Regions from separate parts of the Paenibacillus sp. 1781tsa1 genome, predicted to be linked through region 2. Evidence: a T-box and tRNA genes for the amino acid it is inferred to sense, from the RefSeq annotation. Region 2 holds a T-box; the other holds one or more tRNA genes.
What was found. A T-box is a leader RNA that pairs with one kind of tRNA and senses whether it is charged. The one in region 2 lies ahead of NKT06_RS24790 (valine--tRNA ligase), so its partner is inferred to be a tRNA-Val.
Positions count from the first base shown of each region.

Region 1: it has a tRNA-Val gene. The T-box ahead of NKT06_RS24790 (valine--tRNA ligase) is inferred to sense a tRNA for this amino acid. The anticodon was not compared.

Region 1 is NZ_JAMYWY010000001.1:4,800,296-4,811,428, reverse strand. Features, by position in the region: gene NKT06_RS21710 (DUF3221 domain-containing protein) at 11-580, shown strand; gene NKT06_RS21705 (DUF5071 domain-containing protein) at 628-1,029, shown strand; gene NKT06_RS21700 (hypothetical protein) at 1,113-1,382, shown strand; gene NKT06_RS21695 (DUF3626 domain-containing protein) at 1,444-2,529, shown strand; gene NKT06_RS21690 (CopG family transcriptional regulator) at 2,829-3,008, shown strand; gene NKT06_RS21685 (DUF6809 family protein) at 3,151-3,444, shown strand; gene NKT06_RS21680 (manganese catalase family protein) at 3,666-4,568, opposite strand; gene NKT06_RS21675 (hypothetical protein) at 4,823-5,131, shown strand; gene NKT06_RS21670 (DUF3889 domain-containing protein) at 5,188-5,508, shown strand; gene NKT06_RS21665 (hypothetical protein) at 5,704-5,925, shown strand; gene NKT06_RS21660 (hypothetical protein) at 5,909-6,190, shown strand; gene NKT06_RS21655 (DUF3892 domain-containing protein) at 6,605-6,841, opposite strand; gene NKT06_RS21650 (GNAT family N-acetyltransferase) at 6,954-7,397, opposite strand; gene NKT06_RS21645 (hypothetical protein) at 7,636-7,893, opposite strand; tRNA gene NKT06_RS21640 (tRNA-Val) at 8,096-8,167, shown strand; gene NKT06_RS31715 (hypothetical protein) at 8,379-8,501, shown strand; partial or broken gene NKT06_RS31710 (recombinase family protein) at 8,517-8,837, shown strand; gene NKT06_RS21635 (recombinase family protein) at 8,835-10,013, shown strand; gene NKT06_RS21630 (M1 family metallopeptidase) at 10,239-11,133, shown strand, end outside.
Region 2 is NZ_JAMYWY010000001.1:5,503,548-5,514,680, reverse strand. Features, by position in the region: gene hemC (hydroxymethylbilane synthase) at 1-906, shown strand, start outside; gene cobA (uroporphyrinogen-III C-methyltransferase) at 911-2,473, shown strand; gene hemB (porphobilinogen synthase) at 2,575-3,576, shown strand; gene hemL (glutamate-1-semialdehyde 2,1-aminomutase) at 3,603-4,907, shown strand; gene NKT06_RS24800 (RluA family pseudouridine synthase) at 4,904-5,812, shown strand; gene NKT06_RS24795 (LysM peptidoglycan-binding domain-containing protein) at 6,179-7,711, shown strand; T-box leader at 7,867-8,148, shown strand; gene NKT06_RS24790 (valine--tRNA ligase) at 8,216-10,882, shown strand; gene NKT06_RS24785 (bifunctional folylpolyglutamate synthase/dihydrofolate synthase) at 10,961-11,133, shown strand, end outside.

The sequences.
Region 1 (11,133 bases), 700 kb from region 2:
GGATTTACATATGTCCTATCTTCGTCAAGTCTTTATGTTGCTCTCAACCCTAATCGTATGCCTTACCGGATGTTCAGAACAGATCGAGTGCAACTCCGTGCAGACTCAAGCCGATGCACCAAGTGAAGATGGATTCACTGGTTATGTGGTTGATCGTAAAGACGATTCCATTCTTGTTGTTGATCCTGCCTACCGGGATAACAGTTCCAATGGAGGAGCCGATCGATATTATCCGGCAAAATGGTTCTCCAATGCACCTGATCCGCAGATCGGCTCCTATGTTGAAGTCTGGACAGATGGAGGCCCGGAAAATCAACCCTATCCCGGGCAGGCCAGAGCAGAAAAGATAGCGGTATCTTGTCCAGTGGCACCGGATGGTGGGCATATGACGGATGCGGATGCGATTCGTAGTGGACTTCTTTCACTTGATACAGAGAACATCCGTGTTCCAGTGATTGAAGATGTACAATTTGATCATGATGCAGGAACGTGGACGATTCGCATGAGAGATGCGATGTCAACGACGGAGAATCAAGATGAGATTGATATCAAAGTAGAGGATGGTGAGCCAGTCGAGTAACAGAGGGAGTATATCATTATGTAATAGAGATGAGGAGCGAAGTTTAAATGGATATTAGGGAGTGCCTTCCCCGCGATAAGTTTGATTATGAAGCGGTGCGTAAGTTAAGTGAGTTCAGTGATGTCGAATTAAAAGTTATCATTCCAGAACTTATGGAGTGGTTACAAGACGGGAATTGGCCGATCTCTAAGCCGGTAGAGGATCTACTATTGAGATTGGGGGAGGACTTAGTTCCTCATATTAAAGATGTATTGCAAACCAAAGATCCACAGTGGGAATATTTCATTTTGGTTGGATTGATTGATCGATTGCCTGTATCTCATCTCAGTATGTTACAGACGGATTTGGTAAGGATATTGGAGTTCCCTACACCAAGTGAGGTACTTGAGGAGCTGGATGAGGTTATCGTGGAGCTTTTGAAAAAGATGAAGGAGACCAACGAGAGGTAAGTGGAGATGGGAGTTTGCATACATACATAGGAACTGGTAATTAACCCTAAGAAAGCTGAAATATTGAATATGGAGTGATAAACATGCTGAAATACCAACTTCTTTTCCCTACCTGTTTGAGTTCGGAAATATACTGTTTGGAAATTGTACAAGAGTTAATTAACTTATTTGATATTTCAGAGAAAGAAGCTTTTTTCAGGATTAATTCTTTTTGGGAAGGCAATGATTTTTTATCAGAAGAAGATCTGATTTTTCATGAGCCTCCTGAATATTGGGCAAAAACAATATATTATGAGCAATCGAATTGGTGGAATTTCCCTGAGAACGAACTAATCCCAAGAAAAATAGATTGATATGATAAGCAAGGAAACCGCCATTATGATTTTATAAAAAAGGGGAAAGGACTCTTACGCCATGGAATTATCAAGGTCTCAGCAATTAGCTCAAGAGCATGTAACCAATTATGCAAGAAGCCGCAAAAATGAGGCGGAGCAAACCATTAGGGAAATCCTTCATATGTCCAATATCGAGCTGAAGACATTTGAAGATGCTGTCGCCAAACTAAAATCTCATGCAAGGATCGCGTTACACTTTCACCCAGATCGATTAGATCCGAATATGAAAAGCGTGGCTGAAGCACTATTTGAGCAGGGAGTTTATAAAAGTCAATTTGAGACTTTATTATCGAATGGAAGTGTATCCGCATTTTCAGGTGGTGAACGTGACGTTTGGGAAAATAAAATGTTTGGCGGAGCGTACCAAATAAATGGCTCAACCAATAGCGAACGGCCCAAATATGGGGCACTCCATGTCATGTTACATCCCGACGGACCTGCTCCTCGTTTTGGATCATGTTACTTCCTTTTATCCAATGAGGTCTCTCATCGTAGCACGTATACCTATTTGGATTCTCACCAAGACCCCGAGGAAAAGGGAACGTATGAGGAATTTGACCTTATTTTGGCTGCTCTCATGAGGGATGTATTCTATAGTGGTTTTGCCATGGGCGAAAGAAATCTAACGGTTCAAAAGTTAATCGGCCATATGCTCGTCAATCTTGAGAAACCCTTCCAAAATCCATCCAACCAAGAGCCGAACCGAAATCTTGACCATTATATCGAAGCGCAGGTTCATGGTGACATTTCTCTTGAAAAAGATGTCAAGATGCTTGTTGCGGATCCATCATTTAAAGGAACCCATACCGGACGAATCTTGGAGCAGATATGTCTAAAGTATTCCATTGATCTCCATTGGCACATGGGCTTTACCCTTTTGGTTGATGAGGTTCCTATGGATTTTCGTGGTCCTTCGATGCCTTCACTGGCCAAAAGAATTGCCAAAAGTGATTTTATTGATGCAAATATCATTGGCTCTGCAGCTATGGACTTGAAACGAAACCCAAGCCATTGGAGCGATCGAGGAACCTACAAAGAAGTTCTACAAGAGTTAAAATTACTGTGGCATGTCTTAGTGAGATATGGAAAGTCAATGGAAAAGTGAAAACATTTTTCGAAATTAAAAATATTGAATATGTAGTAATAAAAATGCTAAAACGACATATTCTTTTTCCTACTTGTTTGCGTATCTCCTGAATTTTAAATTGTTACTCAATAATAGTACTCTAACAACCTTGAGCGCCTAGCCGTTCAAGGTTGTCTTTTTATCATTCAAACGGATTACAGACTATAAATTTATCTATGAATCTGTTGTCACAAAAACGAACGTATGTTTTACAAATACATTGACTTTTTGTCCTGACAACAATATATTATTGTCAGGACAAAAAAAGAGGTGAAGCAATGTCCGCCAAAAAGATGGGGCGGCCTAAATCTGACAAACCCAAAAGCAGAACGATTGAGATACGTGTCGACGAGGAAATTATGAACAAGCTCGATATTTCGGCTGAGGTGCTGAATACGAATCGATCAGACATCGTTCGCAAAGGGATTGAGAAGATTTACGACGAGCTCCAAAAATAGAAAAAGGAAGCAGCGTTCGTCCCTCGAAGAACAGCGCTACTTCCTATCCCGCAATCACTTGAATGAGCGACTGCATAAATATCCTACCATGTGCAGAACGTTCATTCAAGTGAGGTGCGAATTGATATACAGGAGGATGCACATGAATTCGATATTAGAAGCATTATATAATGGACGACTTCGACCGGATGAGATGATGATGCCGACACATCCTGAATACCAAGCGTTAGGACGGCAGATTGCAGCTCTGACAGAGCAGTGGAAGAATCGATTGAGCGAGAACGAATTCCGTGAGCTTGAACAGTTATTTGACTTGTGTGGCAGATGTGAGGGCATGCATACGGAAGCAGCGTTTGCACAAGGTTTTCGTCTGGGTGCCAACATGTTAATTGAAGTCATGAGTCAGCGTGAGGAATCAGTGTTGGAGTTTAATTAAGTTTAACGATGTGAGCAGGGATCCGGTTTACTTTTACAGCTAATTTCTCAGAAAATGACGTGCATACAACATGCTCATTTTGCATCATAAAATTGTATCATAAATTGATTATAACAAAGCCCTCAAATCCTCTCTGCATTCAGCAGCAGGGTTCGAGGGCTTCACTTAAACATACAGTTAACAAAATATATAGGGAAAGAACCTGTTTAACAAATTGTTCCTTAATCCGCAATATTCCCCGCCATCTTCAGACGGCGAGCAATCTCTTTGAAGTCTTCTTGCGAAATGCCTGGTGCGAATTCTTCCTCGACCGCAGGAGCTTCCGGAATCGGGAAACCTTCTGGTATACCCTGGATTACTTCCAGAGGTTGTCCATCTTCGGGGTGAGTTCCTTTCCAGATCTGACCAATGGCGTTGAAATCTTTATCACTATAGGTATACAGCTTGGTGTGTACCCCTTTTTCTTCATATTTACGAGCCTCGTTGAAGGCTTTGTTGTTCAGTGATGGAATAGGAACCAGCTTGGTCACATTTACGCCAGTTGCAATCTCAAGTGCTTTCGCATATGCGACAACATGCACGCCGCCACGTACCAGCAGGAAACCAACCACTTCACGGGCTGCGGGGTGATCTGTCATCTCATATACCTTCATTTTATGCGTACGCGCTCCACATTCGAGGAAAAAGTTGTGCAACAGATCTTCGACCAGATTGCCGCTGTTGAACACGTTTGCTCCCGTCCATGGATTACCCATAGAGTCAAAAGGCATTGCGCCTTGTGCACCTGCCAGATAGTGATAAGACAGACGAGCATCTTTCACGGAACCTAGCGGCGTATCGTCGGGTTCTTTATACTCGGTTGATCCTCTAAGACATTTGTTAATCCCGTGAGACACCAGCTCAACATGTCCCAATTCTTCGGCCGTAATACTCATGACCAGATCATAGAAGGGCTTTAACTTTTCTTTGGAGCGAAAATTAAACGATTGATAGAGGTAGTTGTTCAACGTTGACATTTCTCCGAATTTGCCGCCGAGCAATTCCTGTATGGCTGCCGCTGCATTCGGATCGGGCTTCTCGACATTGGGAATCTCAATCAGAATTTCATCCAAGCGTTTGAACATTCGGGTGTAACCTCCTCAAAGTGGTATTGCAGAACATGTAGAAATGTTAGCCATAAAGTCAGGCTGTCATGGCCTATTACACGGTTATTCCCTTTTTTAAACATAAAATCAACCAAATGGGACTTAAGTATTGCATCGCATGCTGCATATCTTCTCCCTTTTGTTATTTCCAATTCCGTGAATTTTATGTATAATCTAACCTTTAAATGGGGCTTCCAGATACAAGAGAATTAAGGTACATAAAGGAGTTAAAGATGAACAAACGTTGGGTAAAAATAGTGTGGATTCCGATGTTTCTGATGATGCTGATGTACATAAGCAGCGAGTCTGTCACAGCATACGCCGGTACGAACGAGGTTCAGGTGGATGAAGCAACGAGGCAGTTACTTGAGAAGAAATACGGGTTGGAACGTCCTCAGGAACTACAGACACAACAACCCTTTTTCTCGGGTGACTGGGGGATGAGTTTCCGGACAGAGCCACCTGATTCGTTGGACCGTCTTGTTCATGTGGTTCCTTTTTCCCTACGGCCACTGGCCTGGATCTTTCGTTTATTCGTGTAAAATGAAACCCGGACGGGCAATATAACAGAAACATATTGTCCCAAGGAGTGAGTGAAATGAGAATGCTCATCGTTACCGTCATGTCGGTAGTCTTGAGTTTGGCCGGAATGACATCAGGAACAGGTGCCTCTATCCCTGATTATGCGAAGTGGGGAATTATAGCGGTCAAAGAAACACAGACCAAATATAATGTGGATATTTTGGACTATAAGCACATCGGCCGTACCTCTCTAACAGCGGATCAATCACGGGAACAGTTCAAGCTATGGGTTCGTGCCAAAGATGGCAAGCAGTTCGCGGTCTATGTGAATGTTGATTTTAATCCATCTACACAGCAATTAAAGAAAGTACAATTTTCGGAATCCGATCGACACTGAACCGTTACTGAACTGGGTCATTACAAGTCACGTAGTTATATGAGCAGCATTATTAGAGGAACCAGACTCCCTTGATCATTAAGGGGAAATTCTGGTTTTTTTATTTTGCAAAATCCTTTTTTTACTATTGAATAAAGAACTTATGTTCGCATATAATATGAAATACAAACAAACGTTCTTATCGGAGGGATGATTATGCTAGGGAAATATATTGGCCAGATGGTGGAGCTTGTCTACATGGATCGTGCAGGGCAGATTACGCAGCGACAGATTCGAATTAACAGTGTACGTGGCGGGATGATTAGAGCATCAGCGGGAAAAGAAGGCTCACCCCGAACATTTCTGGAGCAAGGTATTCTGGCATGGCGTCCTGTTACGGATCTGAATGGGGAGGTAAAGTATGCTGAACGACTTTGAACGCAAGATTTTGCGTATTATGGTGAACTATGCAGGACAACGGCGCAGGTTGCCGCGTATGGATGAACTAGAGAATAAGACGGGACGGAGCAGAGCTTACATTCATGAGTCATTGCTGGAGCTTGAACGCACCGGGCACATCGCATGGGAGAATCGGTCTACTCTCGAAGGTATACAGATTTTGCAGGCATGGGAACAGGTGCAACAGCCGATTCGCAAAAGCCAGCCTTCCGGGGACTCCGTAAAATATTTTACGGACTATTGAGGTGTCTTTTCAAACTCAAGCAAGCTTTACGATGATGAATGTCAGCATCTAAACAGTCTGGGATTCCAAGTTGGCTGGTCCTGGCGAATGAATAGATGATTTTCTAAGGAACACAGTACGTCTTATTTAGCCTTCCGCTTTTCTAGTTAAATTGTAAGGAACATCAGACACCTTATTTCCCTTAATCCCTGACAAAAATGCTATAAAAGTCCACAAACTCTGATATAGCGTGTCTCAGATTCCTTAGATTTCTAAGGGTGCTTCAAATCCTTGAATAAGACGCCTCAGATTCGTTACCTCTCGTGGGCCTGCTTTCAGTAGGTTTGAAGACACCCTCTAGTGAACATAAGAAAACGCCAACCCGGATAACCGGATTGGCGCTTCTGTGTAACACGTACGATCTGTGCATCTATTTTAGAAATGGGGAAGTTGGTCCAGGTTGTTGGTTGGGTCACCATCGGCATCGCCGCGAATATACATTTCGCCATCCTTGCCTTTAAATACATTCACGCCGGCAATAGCGCCAGCCTTTACTTCTGCAAGTGCTTGTTGGTAATCCAGTACACGTCCTGCTGAAGTCTGAAAGGCTGTCAGGTCACCGTCGCCATTTTTCTGTACGGCTGTGAAACTCTCGCGTGTCGATTGATCCATGATGTCACACTCTCCTTATATGACGAGATAGGAATCTGTTTACCTGATTAGCCTATCCGAATTCCTGGGAAGTATGCATCATATGCTGATCAGACTTGCCAATGCCGAAGTTTTACAGACTCTTTTTCATACGAACATGCAGAATATCTGCATCATAAAAAGGTTCTTCCGAAATCACTTCATAGCCCAGTTTCTCATAGAATTTCTGCGCCTGACATTGAGCATCCAGTACGGAATAGGATAAACCGAGTTCACGTGCCAGTTCCTCCATCGCGAGCAGAAGCACGCGTCCATAACCGAATGAACGATGAGACTCAAGCACCGCGATCCGCTGCATTTTGGCCGTATCCTTGCTGTAATAGATCAGACGTCCTGTAGCTACAGCTTGCCCTTCCGTACTTAACAATACGTGATGCACATCCGGACTGATGACATCGTAGTGATCAATCTCAATCTCGGCAGGCACCTGTTGCTCGATCACAAAAACGTGATTGCGAATACCTAGGGCTTGTTCCAATTGTTCTTGCGTCGTTACATAACTAATCTCAGCTGCCAATTCCATTCCTTCTTTCTGCTCTTGCGCGACATATCAGACTGAATTATACAAAAAAATGTTTTTCCTGTATAGTGAAGTCTGGAACATATTGGGAGAGGAGGGGGTAGTGATGGGTATGACAGGCATCATGGTAATTACATTGCTAATGTCGGCGGGAATGATTACTCTGTTGTATTACGTTACGAAGAAAGCATACTCACGCAAGTGGGATGAAGATGAGTAATTCACCTCTTAACCTTCACGGCAAAACTTCACTGCTTCCTCGCGGAGAATATACATCTTGAATTACAGATTTGGAGTATACGTCCAGCCAGACGGGCAGAGATTCAACATTTTCATTGGGTTGTTTTAACTGTTGGAATTGAACCGTATGTTCATCCCGCTCCAACCCGCAACCAGTAGCGGTTATAATGAGAATCGTAAGCCCAGCGAAGAGAAAGAAGCATTTGGTAAATGTATATTTATTGGATTTTGACCGTTTTGTTAAGTTTCGCATAGGGAATTCACCTCGTTGTAGAAATGGTAATCTTTCCTTTATTGTGCACCATTTCGGGTGAATTATAACCAAATAAATCATTGACAATGAACACGGTTACTTGATATGATACTGTTACTTGATTGGGAAATAATTATATATCATGATCTGTTAGCTCAGCTAAAGATCATTATGATCGTGATGGATACATCCTATTTATTACAGGGCGATAGCTCAGCGGGAGAGCATTATCTTGACAGGGTAAGGGTCGTGGGTTCGATCCCCACTCGTCCTATATGAAAAAAGGGCAACTTCTTTTGAGAATTATATCTCAAGAGGGGTTGTTTTTTTATATAGCATTATGGCCACCTCTGATAATATATGTAGGTGGTTTTTTTGTTGATAATAAATATACTTAATGGTATAATTTGGATTGAATTAAGCAGTTAAAGTAGTTACGGATATCGATAAAAATAATACAGAAAAAAGATATGGTGGTTGATGGAATGGGACAAACAAAACGTGTTGCAGCACTATATCGAGTGTCCACAAAAGGACAGATGGATGGAAACGATATTCCAATGCAACAACGAGCATGCAGGAAGATGGTAGAGAAACAAGATGAATGAAAGCTAGTTAAGGAATATACCGAAAAAGGGGTGTCAGGTTTCAAAGTACCTGCCTCGAAGCGTGATGTTATTCAACAGGCTAAAGAAGATGCAGAGAATGGCTTATTCGATGTTTTGTTGGTATTTATGTTTGACAGGCTTGGAAGAAAAGATGATGAGACCCCCTTCGTACTTGAGTGGTTTGTAAACAAAGGGGTTGAAATGTGGTCTGTAATAGAAGGACAGCAAAAAATTGAAGCAAACACCGATCGGATGGTCAACTACTTAAGATTCTGGCAGTCAAGCGATGAAAGTAGGAAAATCTCTGACCGTGTCAATGAAAAACATAAACAGATGGTCGAAGATGGTATTTTCAGGGGAGGAGGTATTCCCTACGGGTATAAAAGTGTTGATTCCGGTAATGTAAATAAAAAAGGAAAAGTAATGCAAAAACTGGGCAAGCACGAAGAAGAGTCAAAGATTGTAAAAGAAATATTCCGACTAGCGCTTGAAGAAGGATACGGGCAATTAAGAATAGCTAAACTTCTAAACGAAAAAAATGTTCCGACAAGAAAAGCAAAACAATGGGGTGCTCCAACAGTAAACGTTATACTTAAGAATCCAATCTACAAAGGAGTGATGAGGTACAGAAAAGAAGAAGGGGACGATATATTTTCAAAACCAATCCCTGAATTAATGATAGTTTCAGAAGAGGATTGGAATACTGTACAGGATGTAAGGGATAAAAAGAACCCTAAGAATCCGAACAGAAATGAAAATTCCATTCCCATGAGCACTAAGGGAAGTTTACTTTTAACTGGAATAGCCAGATGCGGTTGTTGTAACTCTAGATTGACTACGACTACATTTGTAAATAAATACAAAGCAGCTAATGGAGAAATTGTTCGATACAATCAAAATAAAAGTTATCGTTGTAGTGGAAAATTGCAAGGAAAGACGGATTGTAATGGACAGGCAACATTTTCTTCAAAGAAGGTAGAGAGACAAGTCTTAGAAAGCGTGGAAGTATACTTAAGTGAACTCAGAACGATAGATTTTCAATTGGAAATTGAATCGATAAAAAAGAAAGTTTTTAATCAAGAAGAGGAAAGAATTAAAACAATGCAAAATTTACTGGAAGAGCACTATGAGGAGCTTGTGGTATTAAACGCTGAGGTTCCAAAAGCTATAATGGGTAAGAGTGCATTCAAGCCAGAAATGCTCAATGCTCTTATCGAGAAAAAAGAAAACGAAATTCAGAAAACTTCTGAAGATATTAAGGAACAAGAGAAATTGTTACTCTCCAAAAAAATGGAGATATCAGAGATGGAGACTCTAAAAGATGATCTCCCAGTTTGGCGGGATGTGTTTACAAAAGCTTCTACAGAAAAGAAGAAAATGATGTTATGCACATTGCTAGAGGTAGTCTACATTAGTAAAGATAAAATATCGGTCGAAATCAAGGCTGGAATAAAAGAATTACTCGGTCATCTATACAGAGAGAGAAAGGATACCAAGAGCTCACTTATTTGACAGGGTAGAGGTCAGTGGTTCGAGCCCACTACAGATCATACACGGGAAGCCTTACGATGTAAGGCTTCTTTTCTTTTTTCACATACAAACATGAATACGTTTCCGAGTGCTTCATTTTCATTCCTCTTTTTTAAACAAAACTTAAATAAAACATAAATTCAACGTAAGGTTCGTCTTCTATACTTGGTTCTGAGGTCAACATAGAACAGGAGAAGGAGAGAACTTATGAATTATCCAAACTCTTTTACATTAAAGTTAGCCAGAGTAGGGATCGCGGGTACACTCGCCTTAATACTAGCAACAAGCCCACTTGCCAACATGGGGGTTATTGCCGCGGAAGCAGTCCCATCACTTGTATCTACGAAGATGCATAACACACAGAAAGACTCTCTGGAGCATGCCCCAATTCAATACCAGATCCAGGCTCGGCTGAATGAGAAAGACATGACGATCCAGGGGAGCGAGAAGGTAACGTATCGCAACACAAGCAAGGATACACTCCAGCAACTGGTCCTGCATACATATGCTGATGCGAACCTGTCCAAGTCTACACAGGCGAACATGTTCCAACAAAATAATGAAAAGATTAGTGAAGATCATCCGGAGAAGACAGCGGAGGACTTTCTGGGCGGCATTGATATTCAGGCTGTAACAGCAGATAGCCAATCGCTGGATTTCCATAAGGAAAACCAAGCGTTGACCGTGCAGTTGAAAGAACCCGTTAAACCAGGCGAATCTGTAGTATTCCAACTAGAATTTCATCTGAATATACCTTATGGCTCACAGCGAGTTTCCTATTACAAGGATATAATCAATGGTGCACACTGGTTCCCGGTGATGTCTGTATACGACGAGGTTAAACATCAGTGGAACAAGGCACCGTATAGTCGAACATTTGAGAGCGATTATTACACCTCATCGGACTTTGAAGTTCAATTAAATGTTCCTGATGATTATCAGGTAGCCATGCCTGGCGCTATCACCACGCAAGACAGTTCAGAACATGGACGTAAGATTGTGTCTGCTGTAGCCGAGAATACGAGAGAGTTTGTTTTCTTTGCAAGTCCTAATCTTCAAGTGGAACGCGCTACCCGTAACGGTCTGACGGTTGAATACTATT
Region 2 (11,133 bases):
ACAGGCCATGTCATTCAGGATTTACGCGACATTTGTGAGCGGGAAGGATTAGCTTTTGACTTTGAAGTACATAAGATTGTTACAAAGGGAGATCTCATTCTGGATGTAACGTTGTCAAAAGTAGGAGGCAAAGGGTTGTTTGTCAAAGAGATTGAACAGGCGATGCTTGATCGTACCATTGATATGGCTGTGCATAGCATGAAGGATATGCCCTCCGAGTTACCCGAAGGATTAATCAATGGCGCTGTTCCCCGTCGTGCAGATCCAAGGGATGCGCTGATTTCCAATGGTGGACTTACGCTGGATCAACTGCCAGAAGGCGCAAGAGTTGGGACAAGCAGTCTGCGCCGGTCCAGTCAATTGAAAGCCTATCGTCCAGATTTGCAATTGGAATCGCTTCGAGGCAATATTGATTCCCGTCTGCGGAAGCTGGAGACCGAAGGCCTTGATGCGATTATTCTGGCTGCTGCAGGGTTGTACCGGATGGGCTGGGAAGACCGGATTACCGAGTACTTGACCGAAACGGCTTGCCTTCCGGCTGTGGGCCAGGGTGCGCTTGGTATCGAATGCCGTGAAGACGATGAAGAACTGTTGCACTTGTTGCAGCTGTATAATGATCCCGAGACAGCATTTCCTGTACAGGCGGAACGCCGTTTTCTCAGTGTATTGAATGGGGGCTGTCAGGTTCCGATTGGTGCTCATGCGGTATGGCTGCCTCAGCAAGATGCAGATTCCCTGAATGGCGAAAACACGTTACAATTAACAGGTATGGTCGGTACACCGGATGGTGGACTGATTCTTAAGGAAGCTCTGACTGGCAAAGACCCGGTTCGTCTGGGAGAAGAAGTGGCTTGGAGATTGATCGAACGGGGAGCAGAGCAGATACTGGCAGAAGTTAGGGGATGAAGACATGGTGGGAAAGGTCTTTTTGGTAGGGGCAGGTCCTGGGGATGCAAAGCTGATTACGGTAAAAGGGTGGGAATCCATCGGTAAAGCCGATGCTGTAGTCTATGATCGTTTGGCCAGTCCGAGATTGTTGAAACAAATGAAACCCGGTGCAGTCAAGATTTACGTGGGTAAGCGCCCGGATCGGCATACGATGAAACAGGAAGAGATCAATCAACTGTTGGTTGATCTGGCCCTGGAAGGCAAGGTTGTGGTTCGGCTTAAGGGTGGCGATCCGACTATCTTTGGACGCGTGGGCGAAGAGGCGGATTTGCTGCACAAAAACGGGATTCCGTTTGAGATCGTGCCAGGGGTAACAGCTGCGATAAGTGTACCTGCGTATGCCGGAATTCCCGTGACACACCGGGACTATGCTTCCTCTATCTCCATCATTACGGGGCATGAAAGTCCGGACAAGCTCGATCGCAGCATCCATTGGGATAAAGTGACGAATGCAACGGGCACACTTGTATTTATGATGGGTGTTGCCAAAATTGGCTATATCAGCGAACAGTTGATTCGTCATGGTCGTCCAGCGCAAACACCAGTAGCTCTGATTCGTTGGGGAACACGAGCGGAACAGGATACCATTACAGGTACCCTTGAAGATATAGAAGCAAAAGTGATCGCAGCCAATTTCCAACCGCCTGCTGTTATTGTGGTGGGGGATGTTGTGAATCAACGGGAACAGTTGAAATGGGCAGAGGCGCTGCCGCTGTTTGGCAAACGAATTCTGGTGACCCGTGCTCGTAGTCAGGCGAGTGAACTGGTGAATCGCATTGAGGAACTTGGCGGCGAACCGTATGAGTTTCCGGTCATTGAGACGGTCATGCCTTCCAGTGAATCTGCGCAGCAAAGTGTCAAAGAAGCCTTCAGTGCTTTAAATACCTATGACTGGGTGTTTTTCACAAGTGTGAACGGCGTGGAGTTTTTCTTCCGCCACCTGGAACAGGAAGGCAAGGATATTCGCTCGATTCATCAAGCAAGAATTGCTGCCGTAGGACCTTCTACAGCAGATGCTTTGCGCAAACATGGCATCGTTGCAGAGGTGGTCAAAGGTCCTTTCCAGGCCGAAGGTATGCTTGAAGCTTTTGAAAGTGAATTGAAGGAAGGTCAGAAAGTACTGCTTCCGCACGGTGATCTTGCACGTACGTGGTTACGTGACCAGCTGAGAGAACGGGGGCTTCAAGTCACCGAAGCCATCATCTATGATACGATCCTCGCGGGTGAGGATGATGATGAACTGCTCAAGCTGCTTGAAGAAGGCGGTATTCATGCAGTGACCTTTACAAGTTCATCGACAGTTACCAACTTCATGAGTATGTTGAAACGTATGGGGTTGCAAGATCCGCTGCCTTTATTGAAAGATGTGGAGGTTGCATGTATCGGACCTGTTACAGCGAAGACAGCAGAGGCCGCTGGACTGCGTGTTACACTCATGGCAGAGGAAGCAACGATGGATAGCTTGATCACAGTTCTATGTGACTGGAAACGGACAAGCACCAAGGAAGGCGTTCTTCGGAATTAATACACATGTAATATGTTGACATATGAAGCGTGCTGAATTCGATAGGATACCAGCGCGCTTCCCTTTTTGCTCTATTACACTTTCAGGGAGGTTTTACACGTATGAGTTTTCCAATTGTACGGCATCGCCGTTTACGCCAATCCACAGGTATTCGCAATATGGTCAGAGAGACCCATCTAACCGTGGATGATTTTATTCAACCGATTTATGTAACGTATGGAGAAAATGTCAAATCCGAAATCAAATCCATGCCTGGGGTATTCCGCTTCTCGCTGGATCGTCTTCAGGAAGAAGTAACAGAAATTGCCGAGTTGGGAATTCCAGCCGTGTTATTGTTCGGTATTCCGGAGACCAAAGACAGTGTGGGTTCATCTGGTTTCGCTGAAGATGGCATTGTGCAGGAAGCGACGAGATTAATCAAATCGTGGTATCCAGAGCTGCTGGTTGTTGCAGATACTTGTCTGTGTGAATTCACGGATCACGGTCACTGCGGTATGGTACACACCGTGGAGATTGACGGTCACATCTGCGGTGATGTGTTAAATGACGAATCACTTGATCTGCTCGTGCAAACGGCAGTGTCCCAAGCCAAAGCAGGAGCGGACATTATTGCGCCATCCAACATGATGGATGGATTTGTACAAGCGATCCGTGCCGGGCTGGATGAGAATGGATTCAGTCACATTCCGATCATGTCCTACTCTGTAAAATACGCGTCGGCTTTCTATGGTCCATTCCGTGAAGCTGCGGATTCCACGCCACAATTTGGAGATCGCAAGTCGTATCAGATGGACCCGGCCAATGCACGTGAAGCTTTGCGTGAAGCCGAAACGGATGTGCTGGAAGGAGCGGACATGTTGATGGTTAAACCATCCCTTTCTTATCTGGATGTTATGCGCACCATCAAGGATCAATTTGATCTTCCGCTTGTTGCCTATAATGTAAGTGGCGAGTATGCCATGGTTAAGGCGGCGGCGATTCAAGGCTGGATCGATGAGAAAAAAGTCGCCATGGAAATCCTGCTCAGCATGAAACGCGCAGGTGCAGATATGATCATTACCTACTATGGAAAAGACGCTTCTCGCTGGTTGGCTGAGAAATAAAATAAATTACATTAAGGAGGATACTCATGACTGCACAACAAGGTAATCGTCGCAATGATGAGCGCTCACGCAGCGCGTTTGAGGAAGCTAAGCAGTACATACCCGGGGGGGTGAACAGCCCTGTACGCGCATTCAAATCGGTGGGACTTACTCCGATCTATGCGGAGCGCGGCGAAGGGTCCAAAATCTACGATATTGATGGCAATGTTTTTATTGACTATGTAGGATCGTGGGGTCCACTTATCATGGGACATGCGCACCCTGACGTTGTAGAAGCTTTGCGTGAGACAGCCCTTAAAGGAACAAGTTTTGGTGCACCTACCTTGCTGGAGACCGAGATGGCGAAACTGGTCTGTGAGCGTGTACCTTCCATCGATATCGTGCGGATGGTTAATTCCGGTACGGAAGCAACCATGAGTGCCATTCGACTGGCACGCGGGGTAACCGGACGCAGTAAAATTCTGAAGTTTGAAGGATCATATCATGGACATGCGGACAGCTTGCTGATTAAGGCTGGTTCAGGTGTTGCAACGTTGGGGCTGCCAGATAGTCCAGGTGTGCCTGAAGGCGTAGCTGTAAATACCATTACGGTACCTTATAACGATCTGGAGTCCGTGACGCTTGCTTTTGAACGTTATGGTGAAGAACTGGCCGCTGTTATTGTGGAACCTGTGGCAGGTAACATGGGGGTTGTACCTCCGGCTTCCGGTTTCCTTGAAGGCTTGCGCAGTTTGACGACGCAATATGGCAGCCTGCTTATTTTTGACGAAGTCATGACCGGTTTCCGTGTAGGGTTGAACTGTGCCCAGGGACGGTATGGGGTTACACCTGACCTGACTTGTCTGGGGAAAGTGATCGGTGGCGGACTCCCGGTTGGTGCTTATGGTGGTCGCCGGGATCTTATGGAACAGATTGCCCCTACGGGACCGATCTATCAAGCAGGTACACTAAGCGGGAATCCGCTGGCTATGGCCGCAGGATATACCACGCTCAAATTGTTAACACCAGAGGTCTATGACCGTCTGGAGACACTGTCTGCACGTCTGCAAGCCGGATTCGAGAAAAATGCAGCTGAGACGGGTGTCGCGATAACCATTAACCGTGTGGGTTCCATGGTTTGTCCATTCTTCAGTGCCGTTCCAGTAACCAATTATGATATTGCCAAAGAAAGCAATCTGGATCAATTCCGTCGTTATTTTGCGGCCATGATTGATCAAGGTGTGAGTGTTGCGCCTTCGCAATACGAAGGCATGTTTGTCTCTGGTGTGCACACGGAGCAGGATATTGACGATACGATCGAGGCGAATCGTAAAGCTCTTCAATCGCTATGACAATCAAAAGTTGGAAACGCCGCGGGGAATGGCTTGAGCTGATGCCAGGCAAAGCCGTAACAGGCAGCACGGACAAACAGATGGCTGCTGAGCAATGGCTATTGTCTGAGCTTCGGTTTCCAGAGAAATTGTTACGTCAGCTTAAAGCAAACCGTGGAATACAACTCGCAGGGGACCGGCTTCGGCTGGCCCTTTTTGCGTCCCGGCCAATCGATGTTGAGCCACGCTGGGCTGAGGTGGAGGTCTTGTATGAGGATGATTTCTGTCTGGTTATGCACAAACCGGCAGGCATGAAACTGCATCCGGATGGAAGCCGGGCTGATCAGGCCATCACGCTGGATCATGTGGTTGCCTCCTATTATGAGATGAACGGAATACAGGCGAGCGTACGCCATGTTCATCGACTGGATGAGGATACAACCGGACCTGTCCTGTATGCCAAAAATGCTTTTGCCCTCGCCAAACTGGATGAAGCGATGCGTCACAAAGAGATTGATCGCCATTATGTAGCCATCGCAGGGGGGCAACTATCCCGTGAACTGCACAAAATTGATGCTCCGATTGGCAAAGACAGACATCACAAACAGCGCAGACGTGTCTCGGAAGGTGGTCAAGAAGCGGTTACTCATGTGGAGATCGTCGAAGTGTGGGAACGAGCAACCCTTGTACGATTGAAGCTGGATACAGGACGAACACACCAAATTCGTGTACATCTGAGTTACGCGGGACATCCGCTTATCGGTGATGAGTTGTATGGAGGAAAAGCGGATGCCATTGGTCGGCAGGCGCTTCACGGAGAAGTGCTGAAGTTTAACCACCCGTTAACTGGAGCCATGATTGAAGTGAATGACCCTTGGCCAGCCGACTTCACACAATTGGCAGAACGTGAAAAGGTGTATTCATAAATGATATAAAGCGAACTTGAATAGTTTCACGAGAACGGAGAGGACAGAAATAACGTGAAGAAGCGGAGCGTTCGCCTAAAAGCTTTCTGAAAGAAAGCTGCTTCGGAAGCATAAGCTATCCCCGGATTTTCCCTTTGAAGAAGGGAATCAAAAAAAATCTGGGGATAACAGTGATCGGAAGGTTATTCTGTCATCGAAGTGGCTAGGTGAAACATTCTCTATTTCGCTTTATATAGCAAGGTTTTTCAAAAGGTGGCATGCTCCTCTCATTCAAGGCATATAGATGGGGTAACGAAGGATTTGGACCATGGATCAGTCCCATGAGAAGGATCATGGTGAACATATGCCGAAAGGAGGACGCCACCTTTGTTGAATCAACCTTATGGTTTGCGGTTCGATATTTATGAGCGCGTTCATTTGTCTGAGGGAGTCCCTGCGATTGAGGAATTGGAGGAGATTGAACTATACCCGCGCATTCAAGTCATAGGGCAGGATGATCATGCCACGTTAAGAGGGCATCTTTTACTAACAGGTGCGTACAGAGGAGAAAATGAGGCTTCTGAGGAGCTCAAACATTTCATTCCCGTGGAGATCACAGTGCCGCTGAACCGGGTCAGATCGATTGAGGATATTTCCATTGAGATCGAAAATTTTGACGTGGATCTGTTATCCAATCGCAGTCTGAACATTACTGGCGTGTTGTCGCTGCGAGGCATCGAGGGCTTTCCTGTTGAAGAGCCACAAGTGTGGTCAGCAGATGAATTTACGGTAGTCCACTCACCGGATGCTCAGCAATCCAACCGTTCCGATGAAGCAGAACAGACAGGTAGCGACCCCAACACATTTGCACAAGAGTATCTGCTCCAGCGGAGTGAGGAAGAGAGACTTGCGAATGCAGCAGAACTTGCATATGGTGCCCCGGAATATCATCAGGAATATACGAACTTATCATCAGCCGAGCCACTTCAATCTGAGGAGCAAAGTGCGGAGTATGCTAACGAAAACAGACAACCTGATGCAGACGAAGATCCCGCATCTCTGACAGCGAATGGAGATGAATTGGCATCCCATGAGCAATACAGCGAACCTTCTCCGATCTCGTCATTTATGGCTGAGACTGCTGATCGGTTAGCTTCTTACCCTGAGTCGGAACCAGTGCTGCCTCTGGAAGAAGAGTCTTTAGCGTGGTCCGAGCCTTCTGGGGATGCATTGCCTGAGGAGCCTAGAAATTCAGATCAAGCAGTCCCAGAGCCTACTGCTCAATCATCTAATGAGTTTGCAGCACCAGATGTACCGGACGCACCGGACGTATGGCATTTCGAATCAGCGAGATCTGTACCTCAGCAGGAGAATCAGGCAGTTGATGTTCCGGTTGAACCACAGGCGGAGAACTGGCAAGGTGTATTCGGTTCGTCCGAAGCAGGCAATGCAGAGGAAGAACGCCCGTCTTTTGAAGCGACTGGGGTAGATGAGTTTGTGCAGAACGAAGCATTTGTTCCTGAACCTGTGGCTGAGACGGAAGACAAGCCGGAGATGAAGGTTGCTTTTGGCAGCAAAAAGGAATCCGCACCAAGACAAGAGGAGGGTGTGGGTATCTCTTCCTTGTTATCCTCTGGCAGATCAGCACGCGATGCTGAAGTGGAGAGAGGCGAAGAGGTTCCAGCTGGTGTGATACAGGAAGAAACGTATGCACCAGAGGATGTGGAATGGAAGAATCTGTTCCTGGGAACGATCGTGGACCAGACGCCATTCCGTAAGGTGAAACTGTGTATCGTCCAGCGGGAAGATACACTGGATGCCATTGCAGATCGATACCAATTGAGCACAAGGGAACTTCAATTGTATAACCGATTATCTGAACAAGTTGTGGAAGAAGGTCAGATATTGTACATCCCTTAATCCGTAGTTAAAGCCTTCGTTACGACCCGTGATCCCCTTGAGGATTACGGGTTTTTGCATGATTTGCCCTAAACCTGCATTCCAGCGCACTTTATCCGCTGTTGTCAGGTTGACTATCGCGCACGAGCAAGGTATGATGTGTGTAGGTTTTTTGAAGAACAACGTGGAACGGGAGTAGTAGACAGTATGACCTTTCAGAGAGTGGAATCGCAACGCTGTGAGATTCCGCAGGAACCAACTGATCGAAGTCGCCCGGGAGTTGCCTGTTTGAATACAAGGGATGAATGAGATTTATCGTCATTTATTTCTGAGGTAGGATGGGCCGGTAGCAGCCGTTATCTGCTTGAAGTGTCACGTCATGTACAAAGGGTGAAGTCTATCTTGCTGTCGGCGTGAAACAAAGGTGGTACCGCGAAAGCTAACCTTTCGTCCTTTGATGGATGAAAGGTTTTTTTTGTTTTTTTTGGCGAAGATGATGAAGATGAAGTAACGGAGGAATGACACATGTCTGAGGAAAAAAAATCAGCTGCAACAGAAATGCCGACCACTTACGATCCTAAAGCGGCAGAGGACAAATGGTACTCCACCTGGATGGAGCGCGGATATTTCAAAGCCGGTCAACGTAAAGATGCCGAGCCGTATACGATTGTAATTCCACCCCCAAATGTAACCGGGATGCTGCACATCGGGCATGCGCTCGACTTTACACTACAGGATATTCTGATCCGCACCAAACGGATGCAGGGTTATGATGCACTGTGGCTTCCAGGTTCCGACCATGCAGGTATTGCTACCCAAACCAAAGTGGAGCAGAAGCTGCGTGAAGAAGGTCTGACCCGTTATGATCTGGGACGTGAGAAGTTTCTGGAGAAAGTATGGGATTGGAAAGATCAATATGCCACAACCATTCGTCAGCAATGGGGCAAAATGGGTTTGTCGCTTGATTACTCACGTGAACGTTTTACGCTGGATGAAGGTCTGTCCCAAGCGGTTCGTAAAGTATTTGTTCAACTGTATGAAAAAGGCCTTATTTACCGAGGCAAACGCATCATTAACTGGGACCCGGTGAACCGGACAGCTCTGTCCGACATTGAGGTTGAATATAAAGAGGTTCAGGGTCACTTGTACCATCTGCGTTACCCGCTCAAAGATGGAAGTGGCTACGTTACCGTGGCAACAACGCGTCCTGAAACGATGCTGGGTGATACAGCGGTCGCTGTTCATCCGAAGGATGAGCGCTATGCAGATATGATTGGTAAAGTACTTGTACTGCCTATCATCGGACGAGAAATTCCAATTATCGCTGATGATTATGTGGATAAAGAGTTTGGAAGTGGTGCAGTTAAAATCACGCCTGCGCATGATCCAAATGACTTTGAAGTAGGTCTTCGTCATGATCTGCCTCAGATTACGGTAATGGATGAGAGCGGCACAATGAATGCAGAAGCTGGTAAGTATCAGGGACTGGATCGCAGTGAATGCCGCAAGCAGATTGTTGCTGATATGAAAGAGCAAGGTGTATTGATCAACATCGAGGATCATACGCATCAGGTTGGACACAGTGAACGTACCGGAGCTGTTGTTGAACCATATCTGTCTACCCAGTGGTTTGTTGAGATGAAGCCACTTGCAGAGAGAGCGATCAAGAAACAACAGAGCGGCGAAGGGGTTAATTTTGTTCCAGACCGTTTCGAGAAAACCTATCTAAACTGGATCGAGAACGTTCGTGACTGGTGTATTTCCCGTCAACTGTGGTGGGGACATCGTATTCCTGCCTGGTATGATGAGGAAACGGGTGAAATCATCGTATCTGCTGAAGATCCGACTACGCTGCCAGAAAATGCTGGACGCAAGCTTAGACAGGATGAGGATGTACTCGATACTTGGTTTAGCTCCGGCTTATGGCCATTCTCCACACTAGGCTGGCCGGAAGATACGGAAGACCTGCAACGTTATTATCCGACAAGTGTACTTGTGACAGGGTATGACATCATATATTTCTGGGTTGCACGTATGATTTTCACTGCACTGGAATTCACGGATGAGATTCCGTTTAAGGATGTGCTGATGCATGGTCTTGTTCGTGATGCAGATGGACGCAAAATGTCCAAATCACTGGGCAACGGTGTAGATCCGCTGGATGTGATTGAGAAATATGGTGCAGATGCAATGCGTTACATGATCTCAACCAGCAGCACGCCAGGCCAGGATCTCCGTTTCCGTTGGGAACGGGTGGAGCAGGCTCGTAATTTTGCCAACAAGATCTGGAATGCTTCGCGCTTTGCATTGATGAATCTGGAAGGATTCACCTATGAGGATCGGGACATCAGCGGAGAGCTTGGTACAGCGGATTATTGGATTTTGCACCGTCTGAACGAAACTTCCCGCGATATTACGCGTCTAATCGAAGCGTATGAATTTGGGGAAACGGGTCGTGTGCTGTATAACTTTATCTGGGATGACCTGTGTGACTGGTACATTGAGTTTGCTAAACTGTCCTTCTATGGGGAAGATCCGGTTGCCAAGAAGAAAACACAATCCGTGCTTGCTTATGTGCTGGATCAGACCATGCGCCTGATTCATCCGTTTATGCCATACATCTCCGAAGAGATCTGGCAGCATCTGCCGCATGAAGGTGAGACAATTACGCTGGCAGCATGGCCGGTATATGATCCTGCTTTTGAGAACCCAGAGGCTGTAGCCGAGATGAACCTGCTCATGGATACCATTCGTGCAGTTCGGAACATTCGTGCAGAAGTGAACGTGCCTATGAGCAAAAAGATCGAATTGATGGTAAAAGCAAATAGCCCTGAAGCGTCCAGCATCATCGAACGTAACAGTCATTACATCAAACGTTTCTGTAACACGTCCGAGTTCGATAGTGGGCTGGATCTAAGCTCCCCGGATAAGGCAATGACTGCAATCATTACAGGGGCAGAGCTATACTTGCCGCTTGCTGGTCTTATTGATATCGAACAGGAAGTGGCTCGCCTGGAGAAAGAGTTACAGAACCTTGAGGGCGAAGTACTCCGTGTGGAGAAAAAGCTGTCGAATGAAGGCTTTGTTGCCAAAGCGCCTGCCAAGGTTATTGAAGAAGAGCGCGCCAAGCAAGCAGACTATTCCGATAAACGGGATAAAGTGATTGCACGAATCAAGGAACTGAAAGGTTAATATATTTGGGTCGGATGGAGAGCCATTATGCCATCCGGCCGCTTTTTTCACTCAAACTCGGAACCGAAGGTGAATCAGATGACGGAATTAGACGGGACAGATGCAGCAGCTCCTTTACTTACGTATAACGAGGCCGTGGACTGGATCAATGGCCTTATTCCTTTTGGCATACGACCTGGATTGGAACGAATCGAGAGTCTGATGTCTATGTTAGGCAATCCTCACCAGCGTCTCAAATTTATTCACGTCGC